Regions from separate parts of the Paenibacillus sp. BAC0078 genome, predicted to be linked through region 1. Evidence: a T-box and tRNA genes for the amino acid it is inferred to sense, from the RefSeq annotation. Region 1 holds a T-box; the other holds one or more tRNA genes.
What was found. The T-box of region 1 lies ahead of tyrS (tyrosine--tRNA ligase). A T-box ahead of a tRNA ligase gene usually reads a tRNA of that ligase, here a tRNA-Tyr.

Region 1 (14,159 bases):
TTTAAAAGCAAGCAGCACTCCCCACATCGGCACATATTTAAACAGCAGGAAATACAGGAGTCCGGGGCTCAGCAGAATATAGAGCCATTTGTCCCGCTTCAGACGTCTGAAGCGAAGCTCCCGCCTGCTGCGGTACGTTGCAGCGGGCCGTATATCCGCTGCTCCCATAGCCGCTCCTTGCTTCATTTCGTTCACCTCCGTTTGGATATGCAGCCGCGCCTCGCCGTCTTGCCGGCTGCGATTCCTATTATGGTTGCGGCGCATTTTTCCGGCAATCGGACTTTTTGGCTGTACGCGGCTTCAGCCACAAATCACGGCTGTTCAAAAAAGTCCAAAGCCTGCAAAACTTTACTATTGCCGGCCAAAAGCCGAGCATCTATGATGCCAGAAGATCAATTCCCGCATTCTGATTCCAGAGGGAGGACTTCAAAGTGAAGCATAAACTGTATTACGGAGCCGCATGGTATCCTGAGCTGTGGGGGGAAGAGGCCCGGCGGCGGGATCTTCAGCTCATGAAGGAGACCGGGATTAATCTGGTCCGCATGGGCGAGTTCATCTGGTCGGAGCTGGAGCCGGAGGAAGACGCGATTGATATCCGGCCGTTCACAGAGCACATCAAGCTGCTGCATGACCACGGCATTGACACGATCATGTGCACACCGACACCAACACCGCCGGTCTGGTTGACGCACGGACACCCGGAGCGTCTGTTCATCAGAGAAGATGGAACGGTAATGAGCCACGGGTCCAGGCAGCATGTCTGCACGAACCATCCCTATTTCCGGCAGCGGGCCGCCGTCATTGCCGAGCATTTGGCCCGTGAGCTGGGCCGGCTTCCCGGACTTGTCGCCTGGCAGCTCGACAATGAATTCAAGGCTCATGTGGCGGAGTGCATGTGCGAAACCTGCAAAGCGCTATGGCATGAGTGGCTGGAAAAGCGCTACGGCACCATCCGGCAGCTGAATGAAGCCTGGGGCACAGGAATCTGGAGCCAGACGTACCAGCGGTTTGACCAAGTGCCGCAGCCGGTGGCTACTCCATTTCTGCATAACTCGTCCCTAAAGACCATGTATCGCCTCTTCCAAATGGAGAAGATCGCCGAGTTCGCAGGCGAGCAGGCGGCCATCCTCCGCCGCTATTCGGATGCTCCAATCACCCACAACAGCAGCGTTGCTTTTCACCTGGATAATGAGCAGCTGTTCCGGGAACTGGATTTCGCCGCTTATGACACCTACGCCTCCCAGGCCAATAGGCATGCCTATCTGCTTAACTGCGATCTGTGGCGCAATTTCAAGCCCGGCAAAGACTTCTGGCTGCTTGAGACAAGCCCTGCTTTCGCCGCCTCGCTGGAGAGCTATGGCGAGCCGCATCCGGACGGATATCTCACGGCTGAAGCCGTGTCCGCCTATGCGCTGGGAGCCGGCGCATTCTGCTACTGGCTGTGGCGGCAGCAGCGTACCGGCAGCGAGCAGCCGCACAGCTCGGTGATCAGCGCCTGGGGTGAACCGGCTCTAGGCTATGACAATGTGCGGGAAGCCTCCGCAGCACGGCTGAGCATCGAGCCGCTCATGCTGGCTACCCGGCCGGTTCAGGCCGAGGTGGCGATCACCTATTCAGACCGGACCAAGGCATTCCTCGCGACAGAACCGCACCGGAAGCTGAATTACCGTGGACTGCTGGGGGACTTCTATAAACGGATTCTGGATATGGGCATTCACCGTGATCTGCTGCCTGAAGGGGGCGATCTCAGCGGCTACAAGCTGCTGTTCACTCCATTTGTCCATTATCTGTCGCCCGAATATTTACAGAAAGCCCTCGCGTTCGTTAAGGCAGGCGGCATCTGGATCGCTGGTCCCTTGAGCGGAGGACGGACGGCTGAGCATACCCTGCATACAGACGCGGCCCTAGGAGAGCTGGAGCGCGTCGCCGGGGTGAAGACCAAATACGTCTACCCGATGGAAGGGACCGGCAGCATCGGGCACGCCTTCGGCATCTCCGCACCGCTGTCCTTGTGGAGCGCGGTGTTTGAGCCGCTGCCCGGCGGCGCCGCCAGCATCGGGCACATCACGGAGGGCCGGACGCCAGGCCTCTCCTTCCTCACCGAGCAGCCGTACGGCAGCGGAGCCATCGTGCTGCTCGGCTCCCTGCCGGCCGGCGAAGCAGGCGATCAGCTGCTGTGCGCGCTGATTAATCATTATACCTGCCGGGCCGGTGTATCCCTGCGCACCGATGTCACCCGGGGCACGGTCGTCTGTCCAAGACGCGGCGCTGCCGGTGAAGTCTGGACCGTAGTTAACATGGACGGACACGGTGGCAGTGTCACCTTGCCGCGCGGCGGGCGGGATGCCCTGACCGGCAATACCGTCGCACCCGGCCCGCTGACGCTTGCGCCTTACGAATACAAACTCATCGAACTGTAGTGTTAATCTGTTACATTCGCAATTGCCTCTATAAACGGTAAAAGAAGGGGTTCACCGGCAGCAGAACGATCCACTGCCGGGTAAACCCCTTCTTTTTCATAACACGAATCTTCATTTGGCATCTGTCCCGTTTTTGCGGATATCAGGGCCACATACACTGATCACGCTCCCAGGCTGAAGCTATGGATCTGAGTATAGACCAAAAGAATACAAAAAAAGAGACGATGCTTTCCCCATGACACAACATTTCGTCTCCTTCAGCTCCAAGACCGACCTCGTCATGAGATGTGCCCGGTTTTATTTTTGAGAGCAGCATTTGCAAATGAGCGCGCAGATCCTCGTCCGCTTCCTTTGTTTTTTTGACGGGGCGCAGCAATAAGTCATTCTCGGGTTGCCGATGTGCAATCCGCCCAGTGATGTGCTACCGTTAAGATGTGTGCTCCGGGAGAGGCTTCCGGTGAGTTGATCTTACTACGTTAAGAGGAGTGTTCAACCATGAAAAGTATCGCTGTATTCTGCGGATCACGTGACGGTGCTTCTCTCGTCTATAAGGAAAGTGCCCACGCGCTGGGTAAAGTACTGGCAGAACACGGCATCACTCTGATCTATGGCGGGGCGACCGTCGGTTTGATGGGCGAGGTGGCGGACGCTGCTCTGGAGGCTGGCGGGAGCGTGATCGGGGTGCTGCCCCATTTTCTCAAACGCCGGGAAATTGAACACAAGCAGTTGACGGAATTGATCATGGTAGACTCCATGCACGAACGCAAATTAAAAATGTCAGAACTCGCCGAAGGCTTCATCGCTTTGCCGGGGGGGCCGGGTACGATGGAGGAGTACTTTGAGATTTTCACGTGGGCGCAGCTCGGGCTGCATCAGAAGCCTTGCGGGATCATAAATGTCGAGCATTATTACGACCCGCTCATTGCCCTGCTTGACCAGATCACAAGGGAACAGTTCATGCCGGAGAAGCACCGGTCAATGGTTCTCACCGATACCACACCCGAGGGCATGATCCGGCAATTTTTGAACTACTCCCCTCCACCAGTGAAAACATACCTAACGGACGAGCGCACCTGATCATCCGTGTTCATTCCCTTGTCCTATAAAAGCTACCAGCTGCGCCTCATTGGACTTATTATGTGAGGCGCAGCTAATCCACTACCTGGCTGCCCGGAATAATGGCCCTGTCCCTCCCCAAACTGGAATTTCTCCACCTAAAAATGTGGAGGAACACTAAATTCGGGACCATACTGGAATTCCTCCATCTAAATTCGGCGATTTTTGATTATTTCAACGATATTCGCCTGATTAATTGCACTAATTCCACCTAAATCTCTAAAAATCGTCGTTTTTCTCTGATTAATTCACTTTTTTCCACTTATTCATCCATCGCAAGGCTTGACCAAGGGCATATTCCAGCCGCAACCCAGCCACCAGTAACGTATAGCGCCTCCATATCCCTATACTTAACTCCGCAACCTATGAGAAATGGATGGACAGCATATTCCAATAGAACAAAAACGCTGTATACGCAATGGAACCGGCTGCGACGGCGCAGCGTGCGAGTGGAGCCCCCTTTTCCCGGAAGCCCTTAACGCCATCCCGCCAGATCAAATGAACTGCAGCAATCACAGCGAGGAATGGCAGTGAAGAAACTCCCCAGACAAACCATGCCGGATACCCGAAGGTGATTGCGGAATTGCCATAGTTTAATTGAATAATCAGAAAAACTGACAGTGATAATGTAATTATTCCCATATGCAAGGATACAGGCTTATTGGACTTGCGGAACAAGCGCAGAACATAACGGATCAGCCAGATCAGGGACAGCACAATAATTAATAATCCGCAGCCCAGGTACAGCGCAATAAGCGTGGAAGGACGCTGCCAGAATTCCGGTGTCTCTGCCATAGTGGTTTCCTGGACGAAGGTCATTCGTAAATCCCGCTGCCGGTCGAACCATAGCTGCTGCGTGCCGCCTTTTTCCTGGAACAGATCCTCTGCAACCGGTACAAAAAACTTCTCCCGCTTTTCCCCTGTTCCATCCGGGAATACCCCGCTCAGGGTCAGCCCGCCATCAGCCGCTGTAACCTTGAATTCCTTGCCGCCAAGAAAATACAGCCATTTGCCCCAGCCCTGCTGCGGAGCAGCAGCAAATAAATAGGTATGCTCATATTCCCGAAGCTGCTCCAAGGAAAGCGCGAGTGGCTTAACATCGGGTGTATCTCCTGTAAAAAGTCCGGTAATCGCATCCGTTATTTTATCGTTTATATTCATGCCCTCCGCAGCTCCGTTGCTGACGATCAGAATACCGAGCTCCTGCGAGGGAATCAGCTCCATTTTGGCGCTGAAGGCTTCAATGTCTCCGGTATGCCTCAGCGTCAGGCTTCCATCGGCAAGCTTTCCCCTAAAGAGCCCATATCCCATTCCGGCCACATCGGGGGATTCGGCAAATTGACGCCGCTGCATCTCATCCACGCTGGAGGGCGCAAGGATAGCCGTACCCTGGAAATCCCCCCGGTTCAGCATTGCGATCATAAAATGGGCAAATTCATTGGGGATGACACTAAGCCCCCCTGCCCCTGGAAGATTAACATAAGAGAACGGAACTGCTTGGTAAGCTCCCCCGGAATACATGTAGGATTTCGCCACGTCCGGACCGCTCTCAGGAACCGTCAGGCTTGCACTTGGCATGTTCAACGGTGCGAACAAATTCTTGCTCATATAATCGCCCAGGTCTGAACCGGAAACCTGTTCAATGATATTGCCCACGAGGCCAATACCCGCATTGCTGTATTCATATTCCTGGCCCGGCTCCCTTACCGGAGTCTTCCAGCTTACATATTCGCGCAGAAACTGATCTGCGGACAACGCTTTTTCGCGCGAAGAAGCACTTATTCTGTAAATAATTTCATCCAGCCCGGAAGTATACGTCAGCAAGTGATGCAGTGTAATGGGCTGATCCTTGAAGACCGGAATCTTGTACGTGCGCAAAAACTGATTAACATCATCATGCAGCGTCAGTTTTCCCTGTTCTGCCAATTGCATAGCGGCTACGGCAGTGAACGTTTTGGTAAGTGAACCTACACGCATGACCGTCCGGGCAGGGTCCACTGGAATCTTGCGTTCCACATTTGCGTAGCCATACCCCTTGCTCCAAATAATCCGCTCTCCCTGGGTCACAACCACCGCCGTACCGGGAACATGCCGGTTGTCCAGCCCATCCTGCATAATCGGATCAACAATTTGTTCAAGCTGGCCGGCAGTCAAGGCGGCAGGTGCAGCCTCCGCTTCAGCCCCGCCCCCACCAAAGCCAAGCAGCAAAGTAAATATAACCGGCACAATAAGCAGCCTCTGGGATATTGTCCTCATCCATATAACCTCCACATCATATTTAAGTTTTACAGATTCAGCATAAGGCCCGCTTCTGTCTCCAATCTTCCCTCAACCTTAAATTTACCTTACAATAGCTGGATACAGGGATAAGGATGCTACACTGGGAAAAAGCAAGCTATCTTGGAAGGGGTATAGCGACAATGAGCAGAACCGTCTTGCTGGCGGATGATGATCCGGATATTGTAGAGCTGCTGAGGATGTTCCTGGAGACGGAGAATCTGCACGTGCTCGAGGCGCGAAACGGCGCTGAAGCCTGGAAGCATATCTGTGAAAAACAAATAGACCTGGCCGTCATTGATATCATGATGCCCGAGATGGACGGCATCCGGCTGCTTAAGCAGCTGCGTGCGGAATACACCATTCCGGTTATTTTTATTTCCGCCAAAAATCAGGACAGCGACAAAATTCTCGGCCTTCAGCTTGGTGCGGATGATTTCATAGCAAAGCCCTTTAATCCGCTGGAGGTGGTGGCTCGTGTGCAGGCCATGCTCAGACGGACTTATGAATTTAATGAGCCCGCTGCCGAAGAGCCCAAGGAGCATGTGGAGCCAACCATCGTCGGCCCCTTGAAGCTGGACCATCAGGATTGCATGCTGTACAAGGAGGATAATGAAATCCCGCTGACCGCCATCGAATATAAGCTGCTGCGGACCTTAATGGGAGCTCCGGGCCGGGTCTGGACCAAAAGACAGCTATTCGAGCAGGTCTGGGACGATGATTATTTTGAAGATGCCAACACCGTTATGGTTCATATGTCGCGGCTCAGAGAGAAGATCGAAGACAATCCCAGACAGCCGGTATTTATCCGCACCATACGGGGTCTTGGCTACAAGTTCGCAAGAAAGGATGAATTCCGGTGAACGCAAACACCCTTTTGTCCAGGCTGGTCAAATCATATATCCTGTTCACCTGTACACTCGGTGCAGTCTTTGTAGGATTCCTGGTAGTGGTTGTCGACGTGGCTCAGGAAACCGTTACGGTTTCTTTGTACTCGCTGCTGTCTTTGCTGCTCCTGTTCGGCCTAAATGTCCTGTTCTACAGTCTGTGGACGTCCAGAAGAATCACCAAGCCGCTGGGGCAGATTGCCGAAGGCATCCGGGAAATGCAGCAGGGCAGGTTTCAGAAGCGGCTTAATATCAAGGCAAGCGATGAATTTGTACAGGTACAGCAATATTTCAATGACATGGCCGAATCGCTGCAGCGGACAGAAGCCGAGAACCACAGACTGCGGATGAGCAAGGACCGGATGCTGGTAGACCTTTCCCATGATTTGAAGACCCCCATCACCACCATTCAAGGCTACGCTAAGGCGCTACAGCTCGGATTTGCCGACAATGAGGACAAGAGGGAGAAGTATTTGCAGCTCATATACAGTAAATCCCAGTTTGTCACCACGCTCATTGATGATATTTTCCAAATGTCCAAGCTGGATAGCCCTGATTTTCCTGTAAGCATGAAGCCTGGGGATATTGCAGAGCTGCTAAGGGAAGCAACGGCGGATTATTATGAACAATTTGAGGATAAGCAGTTCGTATTGAATGTAGATATTCCATCTGACGAAGTGCGGGTCCCCCATGATGCTGTCCTGATACGCCGCGCCCTCTCCAATCTGCTGTCGAATGCACTGCGCTACAACCCCAAAGGTACGGAGGTCACCATCCGGCTAGAGCAAAAGAGGGATTCGGTGCGGATTGCCATCATAGACAACGGTGTCGGCATTTCCGATGAATTGAAGGCGGTAATCTTTGAGCCTTTTGTGCGGGGAGATTCCTCTAGGCAAGGTGACGGAGGAACCGGCTTGGGACTTGCCATCGCCAGGAAAATGATGCAGCGGCAGGGCGGTGAGCTGGTGCTGGATAACCGTGCCAGCCGGACTGCGTTTGAACTTGTGCTATATCAGTGAGCAAAAACAAGCCGCCAACCCTTTTGAGGTTGACGGCTTGTGCTTGTTGAGGATCGTCCGCTTGCAGCCTTAGCCCAGCTTGACCAGGCTGTAATTCTTCTTGCCCTTGCGGATGATGATGAAACGTCCGCCGATGGCATCCCCGGCAGTCACTTCCACCGCGACATCAGTAACGCGCTCGCCGTTCAGCGAAATCGCTCCCTTGGTGATGTCCTCGCGCGCCTGGCGCTTGGACGGCTCAATGCCTAAGTCCACCAGCCAGTCTACGATGTTCTTCGAATCCTTGCCTGCTGTGTAGGTCGGCATTTCCTTGAAGCCTTCCTCGATTTCCTCTGCAGTCAGTGAACGGATATCCCCGCTGAACAGGGCTGCGGTAATGCGCTTCGCCTGCTCCAATAGCTCCTCGCCGTGTACGAACCGGGTCATTTCTTCCGCCAGTGTTTTTTGCGCTTCGCGCTTATGCGGCTCGGTCTCCACCTTCTCCGCCAGCGCTTCGATTTCTTCCTTCGTCAGGAACGTGAAGTACTTGAGGTATTTCACCACATCGCGGTCGTCAGTGTTGGCCCAGAACTGGTAGAACTCGTACGGCGTTGTTTTCTTCGGATCGAGCCATACGGCGCCGCCGGCCGTTTTGCCGAATTTGGTACCGTCCGCTTTGAGCATCAGCGGGATGGTCAGACCGAAGACCTTGGCTTCGCCGCCTTCTTTTTTACGGATCAGGTCCAGGCCGCTTGTGATATTGCCCCATTGGTCAGAGCCGCCGATCTGCAGCTGCACATCCTCATGCTGGTACAGATGCAGGTAGTCGATGGACTGCAGAATCTGGTAGGAGAATTCAGTGAACGAAATTCCGCTCTCCAGACGGCTGGAGACAACATCCTTGGCGAGCATCGTGTTGATGCTGAAGTTTTTGCCGTAATCTCTTAAGAATTCAATGACGTTAATCTTCTGCGTCCAGTCGTAGTTGTTAACCATACGCACCTGATTGTCGCCTTCGGTCACGAACAGCTTCTTCATTTGCGCGGTCAGCGCCTCCACATTCTCCTGCACCTGCTCCATCGTCTGCAGGGAACGCTCACTCTGGCGGCCACTCGGATCGCCGATTGTGCCTGTGGCTCCGCCGATCAGGATCACCGGGCGGTGTCCGGCGAGCTGGAAGCGTTTCAGCACCATGAATGGAATCAGGTGACCAATATGCATGCTGTCTCCCGTAGGATCGACGCCGCAGTAGAGCGACACGGCCTTTGTATTTGTCAATTCGCGCAATCCTTCTGCATCCGTCTGCTGGTTAATCGCGTCACGCCATTCCAGTTCATCAATAATGTTCAAGCTGTACAGCCCCTTTATTAGTTTTTCGTATCCATATACACGTTGAGCAAGCAGCGCCGCCTGCAGCTTCCGGTGGTTCAGGCCACAAAAAAATCGCCCCCTTGTCTAATCAGACACAGGGACGACTATAATTAACCGTGTTACCACCCAAATTGCGCGGACAGCCTGCCGGCCAGATCCGCACCACTCACAGCGAGTTAACGTTCGCTTGATTCCGCTTGGCATTACCCAAGATACTCCAGAGTGTAATTCGCAATCCTTGTGTGTACCGGGTTCCATCACCCCCCGGCTTTCTGTGACAGGGACAAAGGCTGCTACTGTCTCGTTCAACGTATGTAAGCTATAAGATTACTGAAAGTATAGTCAATTCCAAATTTGTTGTCAATGCCGCGCCCGATAGTTCTCCGCCTGAGTGGCTCTTTGCTCCTCGGTCAGACGAGGGCAGGTATAGCAGTAGCCGTGATCCTCGGTCAAATAATTCAGGCAGCAGGCGGTTTTGACTGCGGTCAGCCGGTTCGGGTCGATCAGCGGCTCTACGGTGCGGATTACCGCAGCAAACGGATTTCTGGAACGGCCAAACACCGCAGCCGCATCCAGCTCCTCGCACAAAAAACGGTAATCGCCAGTGATCCTGATCTTCGTCCGCTCTTCTTGCTCCTCCTGCAGCAGCCCATGTATATCCCGGTAGAACCGGGTGGGCAACTGGCCCCAGAGCTGGCTGATATGCAGACCGCTTGCGGCAGACAGGCTCTCCATGAACGGCCTGGCCTGGCCGCCATAGAAACCGGACAGCACCTCTGTCAGCCATTGCCGCCGGGGTAGTCCGCCATCAGGTCCCTCCCGCTCCTGCCAGCGCAGCGGGCGGAAGGTGATCTCAGGCCGTTTGTTCCCTGTCGTCATCTGCAGCTCCAGATTATCCAGCGAGAAATCCGGCGCGCTTCCAGGCACAGATATAGTATACTGCAGCGCCATCGCCACATCGCCGAAGAACCCGGCTGTAAAAGCCGCAGCCGGCTTCCGGTTCTCCGCCCGGAGCTGGCTGCGGTAATGGTTAAGAAACTCTTCCATCCGCGAAGCCTGCAGCAGCTCTGCTATCGGAATGACTATAGCTTCGGGTTCCGGCGGATGGAGGGTGATGCCGTACCGCTGATCCAGCAGTTCAAAATCCATAATGCCCATGCGCTCAGCTCCTTTAGAGGCTAACTTCTCGCCTAAGTTAGTAATGCAAAAGCTCGTTCTCCCGCAGCAGCGGAGCCGTACCGGCGATCCGTCTGCCTTTCCCGTGCGGAATGCAGAGCGGTGTGCCGAACAGCGGATCGCGGATGACCTCGCAGTCGAGCTGGAACACCTTCTTCACTGTTTCAGGAGTTATGATGCTCTCCGGCGGCCCTTCGGCATAGATGTCCCCCGCATGCACAGCTACCATGTGATGGGCATACCGGCAGGCCAGATTCAGATCATGCAGCACCATGACAATCGTGCGCCCCTCGCGCTCATTCAATTCATACAGCATATCGAGAATCTCTACCTGATGCGACAGGTCAAGATAGGTTGTCGGCTCGTCCAGCAGCAGCAGGTCCGTCCCCTGCGCCAGCGACATGGCGATCCATACCCGCTGCCGCTGTCCACCGGACAAGGAATCGACCGTCTGGTCGGCCAAATCCTGCACCCGGGCTGATTCCAGCGCGGAGCGGACCATGGCCTCATCCTCCTCCGACCATGCCTTCAGCCAGCTCTGATGCGGATATCTTCCCTGGCGGACCAGCTGCCGCACCGTCAAGCCCTCGGGAGCCGTCGGCCCTTGAGGCAGAATCGACATGGCCTTCGCCACCTCCCGCGTGGACATGCGCGCAATCCGCTGCCCGTCCAGCAGCACTTCTCCGCTGCCGGGCTTCAGCAGCCGGGCGAGCGTGCGCAGCAGCGTTGATTTGCCGCAGCCGTTGCCCCCGATGAGCACTGTGATCTGCCCTTCGGGGATCTGCAAATTCATCCTCCCGATCACAGTCTTGGAACCGTAGGATACTGTCAAATCACTCGCTTCCAGCGTCGCCAATGCTTTCGCCTCCTTTGCTACAATTGGTTCCGGTTCCGGAACAGCATATAAATAAAGAACGGCGCCCCGATTCCCGCCGTGAATACCCCTGCCGGAATGTCCAGCGGATAAAAAATCGTCCGGGCGATCAGGTCGGCCAGAAACACAAGCAGGCCACCGGTCAGCGCCGACATCACGAGCAGGCCGCCGAACATTCTTCCGGTCCAGCGTCTGGCCAGATGGGGAGCGATCAAGCCGATGAAGCCGATGGCGCCGGACACCGATACGGCAAAGCCGGCCAACACCACGCTGATCAGCACCAGCACCAGGCGGTGGCGCTGCACGGCAACCCCCAGGCTTCCGGCCACATCGTCGCCCAGCTCCTGGGCATTCAGGCTGCGGGCAAAATACAGGGCAAGCGGAATTCCAATCAGCACAGCCGGAAGCACGGTGTACACATTGTCCCATGAAGCCCCGTATACACTGCCTGTCATCCACAGATAGGCCTTGCTTGCGACGATTGCCGGGCTCATCACGATCATCAGCGTTGTAGCCGCCTTCGCCGCCGCCGACAGCCCGATGCCGATCAGCACCAGCCGAATGGGCGTTACGCCCTTTTGCCATGACAAGCTGTAGACCAACAATGACACCACAAGCGCCCCTGCCACGGCGGCGGCAGGCAGCAGCTTGATGCTCACGCTGCCGCTCAAAAAGGTAATGAAGGCTACTGCCGCCGCCGAAGCGCCGCCGGTGATCCCGATGATATCCGGCGAAGCCAGCGGATTGCGGATAACTCCCTGCAGAATCGCACCGGAGACCCCCAGCGCCGAGCCGACCAGCAGAGCGGTAAGTACTCTCGGCAGTCGCAGCGTCATAATAATAAAGTCATACTCACCCTGTCCGCTGCCGAAGATCGTACGCAGCACATCCGAAGGCGAGATGTAGCTGTCGCCCCACCCGGTTCCCGCAGCAACCGCTATAATATACAGCGCAAATCCGATGACCAGCGTCCAAACGGTTCTGCGCTCCACTTGATAACGAACACCCATCTTCCGGGTGTGCGAATGAACAGGCTTGCTCACTTCCACGCACCTCCCTTGCGGGCCACATGAATAAAGAACGGCACCCCGATTGCAGCCGTCATCACCCCGATGGGCACCTCCGACGGTTGAATCAGCAGCCGCGCGGCGACATCCGCCAGCAGCAGCAGTCCCGCTCCCAGCAGCGCGGAGAATGGCAGCACCCAGCGGTAATCATTACCCGCCAGTCCCCGGGCCAGATGGGGAACGAAGAGGCCGATGAAGCCAACCGCCCCTACCATAGCGACCGAGCCTCCGGCGAGGATGACGATCAGCCCGCCCAGCAGCAGCTTAACGAGCAGCGTTCGCTGGCCCAGGCCTTTGGCGATATCCTCGCCGGTTGTCAGCAGATTCAGCGCCCGGCCCATTCCAAGGGCAAAGATCCCTGCAACCGCAATGAACGGTAGCAGCGGCCGCACATTCTCGAGCGTCCGGCCGCTGATCGAGCCGGCCAGCCAGAACAGCACATCCTGCAGGCCTGTATCATTCATCACCAGCAGCGCCTGCGTGCAGGAAGCGAATAAAGCGGTAATGGCCGAGCCGGCCAGAACCAGCTTGACCGGTGTCAGGCCGTCGCGCCCAAGCGACCCTAGCGCATAGACAATAACGGTTGCAAGCACCGCACCGCCTACGGCGTAGAGTGAGAGGATGATCAGCGGTGTAGCCGGATTCACAAGCACCGCCAGAACAACCATCAGGATAGCGCCGGAGCTTATCCCGAACACATCCGGCGAGGCCAGCGGGTTACGGGTCATCGCCTGCATCAGCGTCCCGGCCAGGGCCAGTGAGGCTCCCACCGAGAGCGCAATTACAGCACGTGCCAAGCGCTCTGTACGGACGATCAGTTGCCCGACGGAACCGGCATCATAATCAGTGAAGGCCAGAACCAGGGTATGCCAGGATACCGCAGTCCTTCCGAGCAGCAGACTGGCGGTGAACGCTCCGCACAGGAGCAGAATTAGAATCAGCAGCAGAACAGTGTTGCGCTTGTTCATTTCGCCAGATCGAACATCTCGTACAGGCTGTCCAGCATCAGATTGGCCGACAGGATGCCTCCCGCCATATTCCAGGCCACCTCGTCTACCATATGAACCTGATTGTTCTTGACCGCGTCCAGGTTCTTCCACAGCGGATGACTCGTCCAGTCTGTATACAGCTTATTAACCGCAGCTTCATCCGTACCGGAATTGAAGTTAAAAATAACATCGGCGTTCATATCCGGGATACTCTCCTTGGAGGTCAGCTTCACGCCCCAGATATCCGCATCATGACCCTCAGGTCTTGTGAAGCCAAGCTCCTTCAGAATGCCACCTGCAAACCCCATGTAGAAGATCCGCGCATGATCCTCACGGAAATTGGTGATCGTAGCCTCAATCGGCAGACGGTCACCCATTTTCTGCTTAAAGTCGGCCACCCGGCTGTCCCATTTGCCCATCAGCTCAGCCGTCTTGTCCTGCTGGTTCAGCACCTCGCCCATCAGCTTGACCGTTCCCTTCCAGTCATAGACCTCGCCGCTCATCACTGTAGGCGCAATTTGGCTGAGCTGGTCGTAGATCGCTTCATGGCGGATTTTGTTCGCAAAGATCACATCCGGCTTCAGCTTGTAAATCTCCTCCAGATTGGGCTGGTCCTCTGTCCCGAGCTGGGGAATGCCGCCAAGATCGGCACGCAGATATTCATAGACCGGCTTCTCCAGCCATGATTCCACGATACCGACAGGCTTCACTCCAAAAGCAACCGAGGCGTCATTCGCCCCCTGGTACAAGGTGACGATCCTGACGGGCGTTCCCTTGATCTGTGTTTCTCCCATCTCATGCTTGATTGTGCGCACCTCGTCAGATGCCGCGTCTGTTCCTGCGGCTTCCGTTTTGTCTGCCGGAGCAGCACTCGCCTGCGCCGCAGCCGGCGCCGCCGATTCCTCCGCTGCCGTTCCTGTATTCTTATTCTGGCCGCAGCCTGCAGCAATCAGCATAACGATAAGCAGCAGTGCTGCCATCCAT
Region 2 (14,159 bases), on a different contig from region 1:
CGGAGAAAGAGCCTGGCAGGACGCGCGAGAAGCTGCGCAGCATCCGGTTCAGCAGCGCCAGTGCTGCGTCCGGGTTGCCGCTAGCGGCCTCGGCGATCGCATGAGCCCCGGTCGAGATTGTCATCGTCCCCTGCTGGAACATCCCGGATAAATACGTGCCGTATTCCCCGATGAAGGTATCATTCCGCATATTGTCCAGCGCCCGGCGGGCCTTGTCTGGCTCAGCAATGCCGGCCTCCATTGGAGTGACAATAACCCAGTTCTTGTTCAGCAGCCAGCCACGATCGGCCGTTTTATCAGCATTTGCATGGATTCCTGCAGCAAGATTGGCATTGGCATCATCGCCATCGGCGGCAATATCAATTCCGGCCGTCCCCAGCAGACTATCCATATATTCGCGGTATCCAGCCACACCCTGCGCTTCGGCAAGCGAGACCAAAAAGTCTGCCTTGGCCGCAACATCGGCGGCCGGAGCAACCGCATCGGCGAACAATCCTTCGTTCTCCTGCCAGAATGAAGAGTTCACGGCATCCGTGCAGCGCCGGGCCAGTTCACTGTATTTCTGCTGTGCCTCTGTCTCCTCCAGATATCCGCTCATCTTCTCCATCGCTTGCAGCGCTTTGGCTGTATAGACGGCGCTATCTATCAGTTCCATATTGAGTCCGGCAATCTCGATAATCCCGTAACCTGACGGGAACAGGTCACCGTCAGAGTCCATTTCCCCCAGGAGCCAGCCGATTCCCTTGACGCAATAGTCGTAGTGGCGGCGAAGCAGCTTCTCGTCACCTGTCCAACAGAACAGTTCCCATACAAAAGCGATATAGTGGGCTGTCTCTTGCGTGTTGCCGGGATTAGATACCGCCCCCAGCGTTGTCAGCTCATGGATAAACCGCCCGTTGCCGTTGGCCTCCTCCGACTTCTCCAGCAGCAGATTCAGCGTATCCTTGGCAAGCTGCGGATCTCCGATGGCCAGCACGCCTTGCAGGGCATATGTGCTATCGCAGCCGAACCACCATGGATAAGTCGGTCCGCCTGCCGTGAGACCCCGGCCTGTTCCATCTACCTGCTGGATCAGCCATTGATTGTTCCACTTGGCCCATCTGAACGCTTCATTCCAGGCAGCTTCGCCTTCGACAGTAAACTTTGCCCGCTCAGCTACAGCGCCATACACTTCTTGTTTCTCGGTAAGCAGATTTTCATGTTCAGCGGCGAGCTGCCGATAGCTGTCTTCACACTCTTCCCGGGAAGTATAAGAACCAGCAGCAAACAGATGGAACTTGTGCCGCTCCCCCGCAGCAATCGTCAGTTCAGTGCGGAAGGAAATTCCGCAGCCGGCCCCGGCGGTAAATTCAGGCCCGTACAGATCGGACCGAACCTCCAGCTCATCGCCCGCCAGATCAGTCCCAACCAGTGTAAACCAAGGATGAGCTTCATCCTTTACCAGCACTTCACGTGAATTCAACACCGTTGCTTCGTCACGTACTCCGTCATAGACACCCACCTCATCCGAGAACCAGACCGGCCGGAGATCGGTGCGGACAAGCAGTTCCACCTGCAAATGCAGATCTCCTTCCCCGTAATGATGAAGCTCGTAGGCAGCAGTCATGCCTTTTACCCGTTCAGGGGCAAATTGTGTCCGCTCCATCGCTACCGGAATGTGGCTTAGGCCATGATCGTACTGGAAACGGCTGCCCCAGGGCTCGCTCGTGAAGCCGTCGGCCCGTGACCAGACGGAAATATTCCGCTTCATATCCGTCAGCTTCAGCCAGAAACCGTCCAGCAGCTTGATCGGATGCAGCCAGATTCCGCCCATCTCATTCGCCGTATGGTGGCCGAAATCAGGGAAATAGCCATCCTGCGCGCCGCAGATTTTGACGTATTCACCGCCGTTATAATATAAATTGAATGGATGCTTGCTAGTAATGCCGGTCATATGGAAATCCCGCTCCTTTATCTGTAGATCACAAATGCATGGCGGGCCACTTAGCCCTTCACAGCAGAAGAGATAGAAATCCCTTCAATAAAATATTTCTGTGCAATAAAGAACAGCACCAGCGCAGGCAGCATGATCAGAATGGTCGCCGCCATCAGCATATTCCACTCCACATTGTATAAGCCCTTGAACATGGACAGTCCCAGCGCCAGCGTATATTTATCATTAGAATTCAAATAAATCAGCGGCCCCTGAAAATCATTCCACACCCCCATAAAGGTGAAAATGGACACCGCAATGAGTGGCGCCTTGGACAGCGGGAGCATAATCCGGCTGAATATTTGCCACCGGTTCGCCCCGTCCACAAAAGCTGATTCATCCAGCTCACGTGGAATACCGCGCATAAACTGGCGCACAAGGAAGATGTTGAACGCGCCACCGCCAAAAAACGAGGGCAGGATCAGCGGCAAGAAGGAGTTGGTCAGACCAGCTTCTTTGAACAGAATGAAGGTCGGAATCATCGTTACCTGACTCGGCAGCATCATTGTAGCCAGCAGCACGAGGAACAGCGTTTTTTTACCACGAAAGTTGAAGCGGGCGAAGCCGTAGGCGCTAATCGCCGAAGTGAACACCGTACCGATCATGACCGGTATCAGAATGACAATCGTATTGCGCAAATATAAAAAGAACGGGATGGCCTTCACGGCATCCGCATAGTTGGACCAGAGCCATTTCTCCGGAAAAAAGGAAGTCCCGAATACTTCGGCCGGCGACTTGAGCGAGGTAGATACAGTCCACAGCAGCGGCACCAGTACAATAGCTGAACCGCCGATTAGCAGCAGGAATGCAAACCATTGAGACAGATTGAATTTACTTTGTAATTTTTGCATTGTAAGCGTCCCCCTTCCTTTAGTCATGTTGATCATCGCCCTGGTAATACACCCAGAAAGAAGAGCTGCGGATGACCACAAGCGTGAATACCAGAATGATCAGGAACAAAATCCAGGAGAGCGCGGACGCATAACCCATATCAAATTCTATAAACGCTTTGTTGTACAAATACAGATTGTAGAACAGCGTCGAGTTGAGTGGCCCGCCGTTCGTCATAACGAACGCCTGTGTGAAATATTGAAAACCGCCGATAATCCCCATGATCAGATTGAAAAATACAGTTGGTGTAATCAGCGGCAGCGTAATGCTGAAGAAACGGCGGACCGGACCGGCACCATCAAGTTCCCCCGCCTCGTACAAGTCCTCCGGCACTCCCTGCAGACCGGACAGATAAATGATAATCGTATTTCCGATTCCCCACACGCCCATGACGATCAGAGCGCCGAGCGCATAACTTGGGTCCTGCAGCCACGCTGGGCCTTGAATGCCGAACCAGCCCAATGCCTGATTCAGAATCCCGTATTCCGGATTGAAGATCATCACCCACATCATCGAGGTCGCGACAGCAGGAATAACGGACGGCATAAAAAAAATAAGCCGGAAAAACTTCATTCCGCGCGAACGCCCGTTAAGCATTAGGGCAATCAGGATTGACGATATCTGGAATAACGGTACTGACACAAGCGCAAAGATAAAAGTGACTTTCAAAGACTGATAGAACAATTCATCGTGAAAAATATCGCGGAAATTGTCCAGCCCCACATATTGAATCGACTCGACACCGGTGATGACATTCCATTTGCTGAAGGAGAGAACCAGCGAAAAGATCATCGGCCCAAGTGTGAAAATAACTAATCCCAGCAGCCACGGCAGGATGAACCAGTACCCGGCGCGTTCCGATTTGGCATTATTCATGACGGCCTCCTTGATGGAAGAGGGTGAAGCACCGAGGATGGCGCTTCACCCGCTAAGCTTATTTTTTGATTTTGGCATCGGCATCTTTGGCCGCTTCATCGAGCGCACTCTTCATATCCAGCTTGCCAAGCAGCGCTTTTTCCAGCGCCTGTGTGAATGTTTCCTTAAAGATCGGGCCGTTAACCGAACGCAGGGACACCGGCTTGCGTGCAAAGTCCATCATTTCGATAACCGGTTTGTCCTTCTCTTCGGTCTTTTTGACCTGATCGAGTTCTGCTACAGTTGCCGGCAGCACCAGCCCGTTCTTAGAGCGCAGCTTCTGGGCTTCTGTGCCGGACAGCCATTTCATCAGCTCATAGCTTTCCGCCTTGTGTTTTGTCTTGGAGTTCATCGCCCAGCCTGCTGCAGCGATAATGCCGGTACGTGTACCGTCTGATCCTTTAGGAATCAGCGCTGACCCGTATTCCACGTTCGATTTGTCCAAATCGGACTTGATCCAGCGTCCGGTAACCATCATAGCCAGCTTACCAGTCATGAACATCGAGGAGTCGCCGCCCAACGACTGCGTATCCTGCGGCGTAGGCGATACTCTGTTCTCGCCCGTGGACAGCGCCACGTATTTCTCCATAGCCTTAACGGTCTTCTCACCGTTCATGAAGCCTTCGGCTTTCGTACCGTCTTCATTGGCAATATCAGTACCGTTTGCCCACAGATAGGTGTAGATCGGATATTCCCAAGTACCGGCATTGAACCCGAACTGGGTGTATTTTCCGTTCTCTTGCTTGGTCAGCTTCTGGGCAGTAGCGAACATATCATCCCAGGTCCAGCTATCACTCGGATAAGCAACCCCCGCATCATCAAAAATCTTTTTGTTGTACCACAAGGCCAGCGGATTGAAATCCTTCGGCAAATAATACAGCTTGCCGCCTATCCGCTCCATATCAATCAGATTCTTCTGGTAAATGTTCAGATCAAAGGATGAATCCTTGGCGATATAATCATCAAGCGGCTCAATAACACCCTTGTCTACAAAGGAGATAAAGTCGCCTTCACCGATCAGAAACACATCGGGAGCTGTTCCGCTGGCCAGTGAGGTCGTTATCTTTGTGCCATAACCGTCTCCCGGTATCGGCTCAAATTTGACCTCGATGTCGGGGTGGGCGGCATTGAATTGATCAGCCAATTGCTGTTCTACCGCGCCGCTGTTCACATCCCCCCAGATGGAGAAGGTAAGCTTTACTTTTTCCTTGCTGCCTCCTGCATTGTCCGTTCCGGCGTTGCTGTTGGCATTGTTCTCTCCACCTGAGGAACAGGCTGAGAGCATCATAACACCAGCGAGTACTGCGGCGATTTTGTAAGACCATTTCTTTTGCATTTTGAATGACCTCCCTTAATGATTAATTATTTGGAATGCAATAATACCTATTTCTATGAATTGGCAAAAATTGCTTTTTCCCGTACTTCCTGCAGCTGGCCGTGAACAATCAGGCTAACCGGCTTACCCGCAGATTTGGTTATGGCGATTTCCTGCGGTGTAATGCTGATTTCAAGACGCTGACCCTGCCAGTATAGAGGGAAAGCTAGTTTTCCCCAATGTTCCGGCAGCTTTGGTGCCAGATGAAGCTCGCCGTCCAGCATTCTGACTCCGGCAAAGCCCATGACTGCGCATTCCCAGATTCCGCCGAGCGAAGCGGAATGAATGCCTGCATCCGAGGAATGCACCTTTGGTCCAAGGTCGATCTCGGTAGCTCTTTGGAAGAGACGGTACGCGAGCGGCTTATCGCCGAAGTCACTTGCCAGAATCGAGTGTGTCGACAGCGACAACGAGGAATCATGCAATGTTTTTTCCTCATAGTAATCGTAGTTGGCACGCTTCACTTCCGGCGAGAATTTATTTTCAAGCAAGAAGAACAGCATCATGATGTCCGCTTGCTTCGAAACCTGCATGTTTCCAACCTGATCCAGATTGTAATCATTGAATATGCTGCCCACTTTTTCCCGGTCCTTGTACGGAGTGAGATCAATAATTTCCTTTTGCAAATACGTATCATCTTGCGGAATAAGCAGGCGCTCATTCGGCTGCGGCAGGTAGATCAGGTTCAGCTTGCTTTCCCACACGCTGTAAGCCTCGCTCAAGTTCAGCAGCTTATTGTAGCAGACAAACAGTTCCGGCTGATTCTGCTCCAATTCCTTGTAATATTGCATTGCCAGCTCAATGTTGAAGTGCGCCATATAATTCGTAAATGCATTGTTATCGACATGCTCCTTGTACTCATCCGGCCCGACAACTTCATTGATCTCATAACGGCCTAGAGCCTCATTCCATTCCAGTCGGCTAGCCCAGAAAATCGCCGTATCGAAGATCATCTCATACCCGCAGCGCTCCATGAAATCCTTATCTCCTGTCGCCCGGTAATAATGCCAGACGGCATAAGCGATGTCCGAGGTGATATGCTGCTCGATGAAGCCGGACCAGATCTTGGTCTGTTCACCGGTTACGATATCGACCGCCCCCCATACCGGGGTCACTTCACCGTCAGACGGCCAAGCTGCTTCCCACGGATACATAGCTCCGGCATACCCGTTCTCTTTCGCTTTGCTCCGGGCACCTTCCAGTCCCAGGTAACGGTATTCCAGCAAGGAGCGGGCAATTTCAGGGTTGCTGTAAATGTAGAACGGCAGGATGAACATCTCGGTATCCCAGAAAGAATGGCCTTTGTATCCCTCACCGCTCAAGCCCTTGGCTCCGATACCCATTCGATTGTCATGCGCTGGAGTCATGACGACGAGATGATACAGTCCAAAACGTACACCCAGCAGATCGAATGGATTGCCCGATTCAATAGTAATACCGTAGTTTTCCCAAACTTTGGCCCAAGCAGCAGCATGATTACTGAACAGAGCCTTATAACCGGATTCATGTGCAGTCTTCAAAACCTTCAATGCTTCTTCACGCATCGCTGGCAGGCTGTAATTGTCGGCAAACTGCTTGTCGCGGCTTGTGTATACGACAGCTACCTTTTCAAGGGTTAACGTTTGACCTTCTTCCAGATCCAGTTTGTAAGCTACAGCTACCTTACGGCGTTCAATTTCCATCGCCGGTGCAAGGTCAACAGCCTCGCCGTCGATCTTCAGCTTATGGGAAGCTCCGATCGCAAAGTCGACCTTGGATTCCGTGGTAGTCTGGATCAGTTCCAGGAAAGTCTTATCGTAGATCCGCTTCTCGCCTTCATGGAAGTGTTGGCTGCCACTGTTGCTGACTTGAGCGTCAATACCGGAGGCTACGGACAAATGAACTGGACCTTTTAACACTTTTACTTCCAGCTTCAGTCCGATCAGGTGCAACTGTTCCAGAGAGACGAACCGGCGGAAGGTGAATTCCAGCTCCTTGCCGTCGCCATTGCCCCAGATGAATGTCCGAACTAGTTCGGCTTCCCGAAGTTTAAGGCTGCGGCTATATGATTTTACCTCTCCCTGGTCCAGTGAAAAGCGCTTGCCATCAATCCGTATGTCCATCTGTGTAACATCAGCTGCATTCGGCAACTCGCTGACCTCCAGCTCATCGAAGCGGTTAAAGGTTCCGTTCACGAAGAGATTGCGCTTCTCGCCGACATAAGATTCTTCAGCAGCGGAACGAAGTCCCATATACCCGTTGCCGAGCGCCATAATAGCTTCGCACTTGGCCAGGGCCAGACTGGAAAATTGTTCTTCTGTAACAACCCAGCCTGAAGTCCCGTCAGGCAATTTCTTGTTGTAATTTAGCATAGCTTGAATTTCCTCACTCTCCTAAATCTGTCTCTAATTTCTGTAAGCGATACCGAAAACGATTTCGATTTGAATAAAAAAACGAAAACGATTTCGATTATTCCGGCAAAAGGCCCCTTTTCAGTCATTTTGTACAGCGGTTTCGAAAACGTTTTCGGGTTTATTATAAATTCATTATTGTCTCTCTGTCAACTATGCTGAAGGGAAGAATTTTATTGTAGCCCGGTGTATTGTTTTCCAGCATCTTTACCACCTGCTCCAATGCCGCATAACCAAGCCCTACAAAATCCTGTCTGATCGTGGACAGCTTTGGCGTTGTATAGCTCGACAGCACAATGTCGTCAAAGCCCATAAGCGAGATATCCTCAGGAACGCGCAGCCCCAGCTCCTTGAAGCGCGTTATCAATCCAATCGCCATCAGATCGCTGGCGACAAAGACCGCCGTAAGCAAGGGATTGGCAGCAATATAGTCTTCCGCCAGCTCATAAGCGCCTTCCTCAGTGAAATCCGCTTCAACCACCCGTGACGGAATAAAAGGAAGACCCGCCTCTTCAAGCGCTTCGCGGTATCCCTGCTCCCGTTTGATGCTGACTGTAGCGTATCGGTGGCCATTGATCAGCCCAATTTCCTGATGCCCCTTGCTGATCAAATAATGCACAGCGCGGCGAGACGCCTCCAGATTGTCTGTAATCACAGACCCCGCATGCGGCCCGACCGTGTCCGCGTCAATAACAACACTTGGAATATCGCTGTCAATCAGCTCTTCGAAATAGGGGTCGGTTGTCCGTAAGCCGGAAATCACGACGCCGGCAATTTTGTGATCATGGCAGAATTGCCAATACGATCTATCCTGCTGTTCGGAAAGGCTGCGGGTATAGATCACGATCTCATAACCGTAACGGGTGGCGGCGGCATACACACCGTTAATAATTTGATAGACCACCCCATCCTTACCGTCCGCCTGCTCGAAGTTAGAGATAATAAGAGCTATCGTCTTCGTCACCTTATGCTTGAGGTTCTTGGCTAGCATATTCGGAGAATAATTCAGTTCCTGCGCCGCCTCAAGTATCTTTCGGCGTGTTGCCTCACTTACATCGCTGTACCCATTGAGTGTCTTCGAGACCGCAGAGATCGAAACACCGGCATGTTTTGCTACGTCTTTTATGGATACCATTATAGGCTTTCCCATCCTTTTTTTATTTTTCAATGTATCTCATCTGGTCTTCATTATAACACATAGGCAGGAGACAAAAATGCCCATATCAACCGCGCTCCTTGCGGTACTGTCTGGGTGTTTTTCCTGTGTATTGCTTGAACAACTGCGTATAGTAGCTTTGGGTACAAAATTTAAACATCAGCGAAATGTCGGAAATAGACTGATTGCTGTGAATCAGGATGGACTTGGATTCTTCGATTTTCCGGCGGTTGATGAATTCGGTAAGGGGCATCCCCATCTCGCGTTTGAAACGGTCCGAAAGATAACACGGGTGAACGCCGACATGCTCTGCAATCCTTCCCAGCGTCAATTCCCAGCAAATATGCTCGCGAATAAAATAAATAGACAAATTCACAATGTGCGAATAGTGCAGGGTCTCCTTCTCTCTTTTCATAACGGCTATGAACTGCAGCACCATCTCATATTCAAAAAGAAGCAGCCGTTCGAGGTCATCCGTGTTCTCAATATCGCGAATAACCGTATCACTCAATTGAAAAGCCATCTCCGGGTTCACGCCGCCGCGGATGATCGCCCTTGTGAACAAGGTGCAGGAGGCAATCATCGCGTTCTTCTTGGAACGGAGCGGATAGCGGGCCAGCGTGGCCGCCTCCAGCGCATTAATCTTGCGCAAAGCCCTCATCGCCCGTGACTCATCGCCAATCCGGATCGCTTCCAGCAGCTCATGCTCATAATCCAGAGGCGGATGAACAAACTCTCTATTGAGATCCTGGGATCGTGTTGACCAATAAGAGGGCACTTCTAAAGTGGGCATCTGTATTTCCTCTTCGCCATCAACCATATTGATCCCCCCACCTAAAAATTTTGATAATAAGATAAATAATTTAGTATAATCTTAAGCTTTTCTAACCTAAAATTCAATCCATAACAATCCAGGAGGAGATTAGGCGATGAGCTGGAGCATTTTGGGTAATGAACTTTCCGCAGATACCCTGCTAAATCTTGAAAGTATTTTTGCGTTAGGGAACGGTTATTTAGGAGTGCGCGGCAACTTCGAAGAAGGCTACGCGGACTCTGAAATTCAGAGCATCCGCGGGACGTATCTCAACGCCTATCACGATGTAATCCGCATTCCATACGGCGAAAAGCTGTTTGCTTTCCCTGACACCCAGCAGAAGCTGGTTAACGTGATCGACGCCCAGGATGTGCGCATCTATATCGGGGAGGAAGAGGAGCTTGTAACACTTACGGAAGAGAGCATTCTCGGTTACGAGCGTATCCTGCATCTGGACAAAGGGTACTCGGAACGCAGGGTGCACTGGAAATCGCCCACTGGCAAAGAATTGCAGCTTCGCTTTCGCAGGCTCGTATCTTTTACGCACAAAGAGCTGTTCGCTATAGATATTCACATTGAGCCGATAAATTTTACGGGCCAGATCAAGGTGGTTTCCCGGGTCAACGGAGATGTCAGCAATTACAGCAATCCGAATGATCCCCGAGTCGCTGCCGGACATTCCAAACTCCTGTCTGTCGTAGGCAGTGGTGTACAAGGAGAATACCTCTATGTGGAAGATGAGACTTCCGTATCGGCACTGCGCACCTGCTGTGTAACCCGGCATCAATGGGAAGGAAACTGGCAGACCCAGGCGCAGGCTGGCGCCACAGAAGGAACAGTAACTGTCACCGCAGAACTGTGTGAACCGCTGCACCTGACCAAATGGAACATATATACAGACACTTTACGTCATGAAGAGCACTTGGTGGAAAAAGGCATCGAACTTCAGAAAGCGCTTCAAGGGCTTTCGATGGATGATCTTTTGACAGAGCAGCAGGCGTATTTGCAGGATTTCTGGAAAAGATCCGATGTGGTGATTGAGAATGACCACTTGCTCCAGGAGGGAATCCGTTTCAACCTTTACCAGCTATTGCAATCCGCAGGACGGGACGAACACAGCAATATTTCCGCCAAGGGATTATCAGGTGAAGGCTACGAAGGGCATTATTTCTGGGATACGGAAATTTATATGCTGCCCGTGTTCCTGATGACCTCCCCGGAGCGGGCCCGGCAGCTTCTGCTGTACCGGTACTCCAAGCTGGAGCAGGCCAGAAATCGGGCCAGGGAAATGGGCCATGCCCGGGGTGCGCTGTTCCCTTGGCGGACGATCGCCGGGGCGGAATGCTCCTCCTTCTTCCCATCGGGCACGGCGCAATATCATATTAGTGCAGACGTGGCCTACAGCTATATCCAGTACTACCTGGCTGAAGAGGACCGTGAATTTCTGCTGAACTACGGGGCTGAAGTGCTGTTCGAAACCGCCCGGCTGTGGATGGAAATCGGTCATTACCACGAGGGGAATTTCCATATCGACGAGGTAACCGGGCCGGATGAATACACCTGCCTGGTGAATAACAATTACTATACTAATGTCATGGCCAAGCATAATTTGAAATGGGCTGCGCGCAGCTTTGAAATCCTGCAGTGTTATCAAGAGCAGGTTGCACAAGAATTGTTCGGCCGGCTTGGAGTTACCCCGGAAGAAGTGAACAGTTGGAGACACGCCGCCGAAGCAATGTTGCTTCCCTATGACCAGGAGCTAGGCATCAACCCACAGGACGACACCTTCCTCCGAAAAGCAGTATGGGATTTCGAAAATACACCCAAGGACCAATACCCGCTGCTGCTGCATTATCACCCGTTGACGCTATACCGTTATCAGGTATGCAAGCAGGCGGATACACTGCTGGCCCATTTTTTGCTGGAGGATGAACAGACGGAAGAGACCATCCGGCGTTCGTATGACTATTACGAAGCCATCACTACTCATGACTCCTCTCTGTCATCCTGCATTTTCAGCATTATGGCCTCCAAAGTCGGCTATCACGACAAGGCTTACGAATACTTTATCGAGACAGCCCGGCTTGATCTGGACAATACACACGGCAACACCAAAGATGGCCTGCATATGGCCAACATGGGCGGAACCTGGATGGCTATCGTCTTTGGCTTTGCCGGGACGAGGCTGAAAGAAAGCGGGCTATCGCTGTCCCCGGTGATCCCGGCTGGATGGACAAAATATGCGTTTCGCCTGACCTTCCGCGGGCGGCTAATCGCAGTCACAATCGGTGGTAAGGAAGTCGAGCTGGAATTGCTGGAGGGCGACGCTCTAACGTTGACTTTGCATGGACAGCCGATTGAGCTTTATCCAGAACACATTGTCAGACAGCCGTTAATCCAATAGTCCGAGTTCAGTATTTGATTCCTTCAGAAAAAAACACTACCGATTAGGTAGTGTGGTGAGAGTTACAATTGCACCATTCTTCATCGCAATGAGAGATGTGGGCGTATCTGGCTGCATGATTCAAATCATGCAGCACAGCCACCAGCGTATATCCCTTTCCGTTCAGCTCCGTAAAAAACTCCATCAGTTCCTACTGCCAAGCCTGTAGCAGACTTTCACCGCCGAGTTATCGTGCCGCGTGCACTACAAAAAAGACTTGTAAGATTGCTAAAGCAATCTCACAAGTCTTTCATTGGTATACCGGCGAGAGGACTCGAACCTCCACGGTTTCCCACTCGATTTTGAGTCGAGCGCGTCTGCCATTCCGCCACGCCGGCATATATCTAATGAATATAATAAGTTCCACTATAAAAATGGAGGCGCCACCCAGATTCGAACTGGGGATAGAGCTTTTGCAGAGCTGTGCCTTACCACTTGGCTATGGCGCCATAAAAAATGGAGCGGACGACGGGAATCGAACCCGCGACCCTCGCCTTGGCAAGGCGATGCTCTACCGCTGAGCCACGTCCGCATAAATGGCTGGGGATATAGGAATCGAACCTATGAATGACGGAGTCAAAGTCCGTTGCCTTACCGCTTGGCTAATCCCCAACATTATTCATTTGTTAAATTTATGGGGCGATCGATGGGACTTGAACCCACGAGTGCCGGAGCCACAATCCGGTGCGTTAACCCCTTCGCCACGACCGCCATAATATTTATTCATTTCATATTCAATTTACGGTATATGGGGCGATCGATGGGACTTGAACCCACGAATGCCGGAGCCACAATCCGGTGCGTTAACCCCTTCGCCACGACCGCCTTATTGAATTATTAAAATGGCAGGGGCAGCAGGAATTGAACCCACACCAACGGTTTTGGAGACCGTTGTTCTACCTTTAAACTATGCCCCTAAAGATGGTGGAGGCTGATGGATTCGAACCACCGAACACGTACGTGAGCAGATTTACAGTCTGATGCGTTTGGCCACTTCGCTAAGCCTCCACGGGTGGTGCCGGCGAGAGGACTTGAACCCCCAACCTACTGATTACAAGTCAGTTGCTCTACCAATTGAGCTACACCGGCATATTAAGTTGTAAGAAAAATGGTGGCGCGGGACGGAATCGAACCGCCGACACAAGGATTTTCAGTCCTTTGCTCTACCGACTGAGCTACCGAGCCATATAGTTATTTGAGCCATCTGATGTCCCTGAAGTAATACTGATGGCGGAACCGACGGGATACTCTTCACTTCGTTACGAGATTGCGATGTAATTTCTAACGAAGAATATGCTCCAACGAACCCTATTTGGGATTCTCATCCCTGAAGTAATACTGATGGCGGAACCGACGGGATTCGAACCCGCGATCTCCTGCGTGACAGGCAGGCATGTTAGGCCAACTACACCACGGTTCCATGTTGGTTGCGGGGGCAGGATTTGAACCTGCGGCCTTCGGGTTATGAGCCCGACGAGCTACCGGGCTGCTCCACCCCGCGTCAGTAATCAATCTATGGTGGAGGCTGAGGGGTTCGAACCCCCGACCCTCTGCTTGTAAGGCAGATGCTCTCCCAGCTGAGCTAAGCCTCCATAAATCAACAAACGTTATTTTACCAAATTCTGCACATTAAAATCAAGTGAAGAAATGGTGACCCGTATGGGATACTCTCCACTCCGTTACGAGATTGCGAAGTATTCCTTACGAAGCCTATGCTTCAACGAACCCTTATGGATTCTCATCCCTAAATTCGAAGAAGATGTGGTGACCCGTATGGGATTCGAACCCATGTTACCTCCGTGAAAGGGAGGTGTCTTAACCCCTTGACCAACGGGCCTTGCTGTAAAAATAGTGGCGGAGAGAGAGGGATTCGAACCCTCGAGACGCTTGTGGCGCCTACACGATTTCCAATCGTGCTCCTTCGGCCAAACTCGGACACCTCTCCATATGGCTCCCCGAACAGGACTCGAACCTGTGACAACTCGATTAACAGTCGAGTGCTCTACCAACTGAGCTATCAGGGAATATTCATATCAGGCCTTGATCGCCTGAAAACTGAATCCGAAACGAAATCTGCGTATTAGTGTTTTGGATAAGCCCTCGACCGATTAGTATTGGTCAGCTCCACACGTTACCGTGCTTCCACCTCCAACCTATCTACCTCGTCGTCTTCAAGGGGTCTTACATACTGGGAAATCTCATC

Region 2: it has a tRNA-Tyr gene. The T-box ahead of tyrS (tyrosine--tRNA ligase) is inferred to sense a tRNA for this amino acid. The anticodon was not compared.

Annotation. Positions count from the first base shown of each region.
Region 1 covers NZ_JBTLRW010000006.1:136,168-150,326, reverse strand. The annotation lists gene ACX1DY_RS13705 (ABC transporter permease) at 1-186, opposite strand, end outside; gene ACX1DY_RS13700 (beta-galactosidase) at 432-2,420, shown strand; gene ACX1DY_RS13695 (LOG family protein) at 2,916-3,497, shown strand; gene ACX1DY_RS13690 (serine hydrolase domain-containing protein) at 3,900-5,792, opposite strand; gene ACX1DY_RS13685 (response regulator transcription factor) at 5,957-6,676, shown strand; gene ACX1DY_RS13680 (HAMP domain-containing sensor histidine kinase) at 6,673-7,719, shown strand; gene tyrS (tyrosine--tRNA ligase) at 7,789-9,048, opposite strand; T-box leader at 9,163-9,387, opposite strand; gene ACX1DY_RS13670 ((2Fe-2S)-binding protein) at 9,430-10,227, opposite strand; gene ACX1DY_RS13665 (ABC transporter ATP-binding protein) at 10,265-11,101, opposite strand; gene ACX1DY_RS13660 (FecCD family ABC transporter permease) at 11,119-12,162, opposite strand; gene ACX1DY_RS13655 (FecCD family ABC transporter permease) at 12,159-13,154, opposite strand; gene ACX1DY_RS13650 (ABC transporter substrate-binding protein) at 13,151-14,159, opposite strand, start outside.
Region 2 covers NZ_JBTLRW010000022.1:3-14,161, reverse strand. The annotation lists gene ACX1DY_RS26935 (alpha-L-rhamnosidase-related protein) at 1-1,933, opposite strand, end outside; gene ACX1DY_RS26930 (carbohydrate ABC transporter permease) at 1,984-2,823, opposite strand; gene ACX1DY_RS26925 (carbohydrate ABC transporter permease) at 2,843-3,739, opposite strand; gene ACX1DY_RS26920 (ABC transporter substrate-binding protein) at 3,798-5,114, opposite strand; gene ACX1DY_RS26915 (glycoside hydrolase family 65 protein) at 5,168-7,504, opposite strand; gene ACX1DY_RS26910 (LacI family DNA-binding transcriptional regulator) at 7,668-8,678, opposite strand; gene ACX1DY_RS26905 (helix-turn-helix domain-containing protein) at 8,767-9,519, opposite strand; gene ACX1DY_RS26900 (glycoside hydrolase family 65 protein) at 9,629-11,917, shown strand; tRNA gene ACX1DY_RS26895 (tRNA-Leu) at 12,216-12,294, opposite strand; tRNA gene ACX1DY_RS26890 (tRNA-Cys) at 12,332-12,405, opposite strand; tRNA gene ACX1DY_RS26885 (tRNA-Gly) at 12,414-12,488, opposite strand; tRNA gene ACX1DY_RS26880 (tRNA-Gln) at 12,494-12,568, opposite strand; tRNA gene ACX1DY_RS26875 (tRNA-His) at 12,592-12,667, opposite strand; tRNA gene ACX1DY_RS26870 (tRNA-His) at 12,706-12,781, opposite strand; tRNA gene ACX1DY_RS26865 (tRNA-Trp) at 12,800-12,873, opposite strand; tRNA gene ACX1DY_RS26860 (tRNA-Tyr) at 12,879-12,964, opposite strand; tRNA gene ACX1DY_RS26855 (tRNA-Thr) at 12,970-13,045, opposite strand; tRNA gene ACX1DY_RS26850 (tRNA-Phe) at 13,066-13,141, opposite strand; tRNA gene ACX1DY_RS26845 (tRNA-Asp) at 13,299-13,376, opposite strand; tRNA gene ACX1DY_RS26840 (tRNA-Met) at 13,381-13,457, opposite strand; tRNA gene ACX1DY_RS26835 (tRNA-Val) at 13,473-13,548, opposite strand; tRNA gene ACX1DY_RS26830 (tRNA-Glu) at 13,719-13,793, opposite strand; tRNA gene ACX1DY_RS26825 (tRNA-Ser) at 13,809-13,901, opposite strand; tRNA gene ACX1DY_RS26820 (tRNA-Asn) at 13,905-13,980, opposite strand; partial or broken rRNA gene ACX1DY_RS26815 (23S ribosomal RNA) at 14,045-14,159, opposite strand, start outside.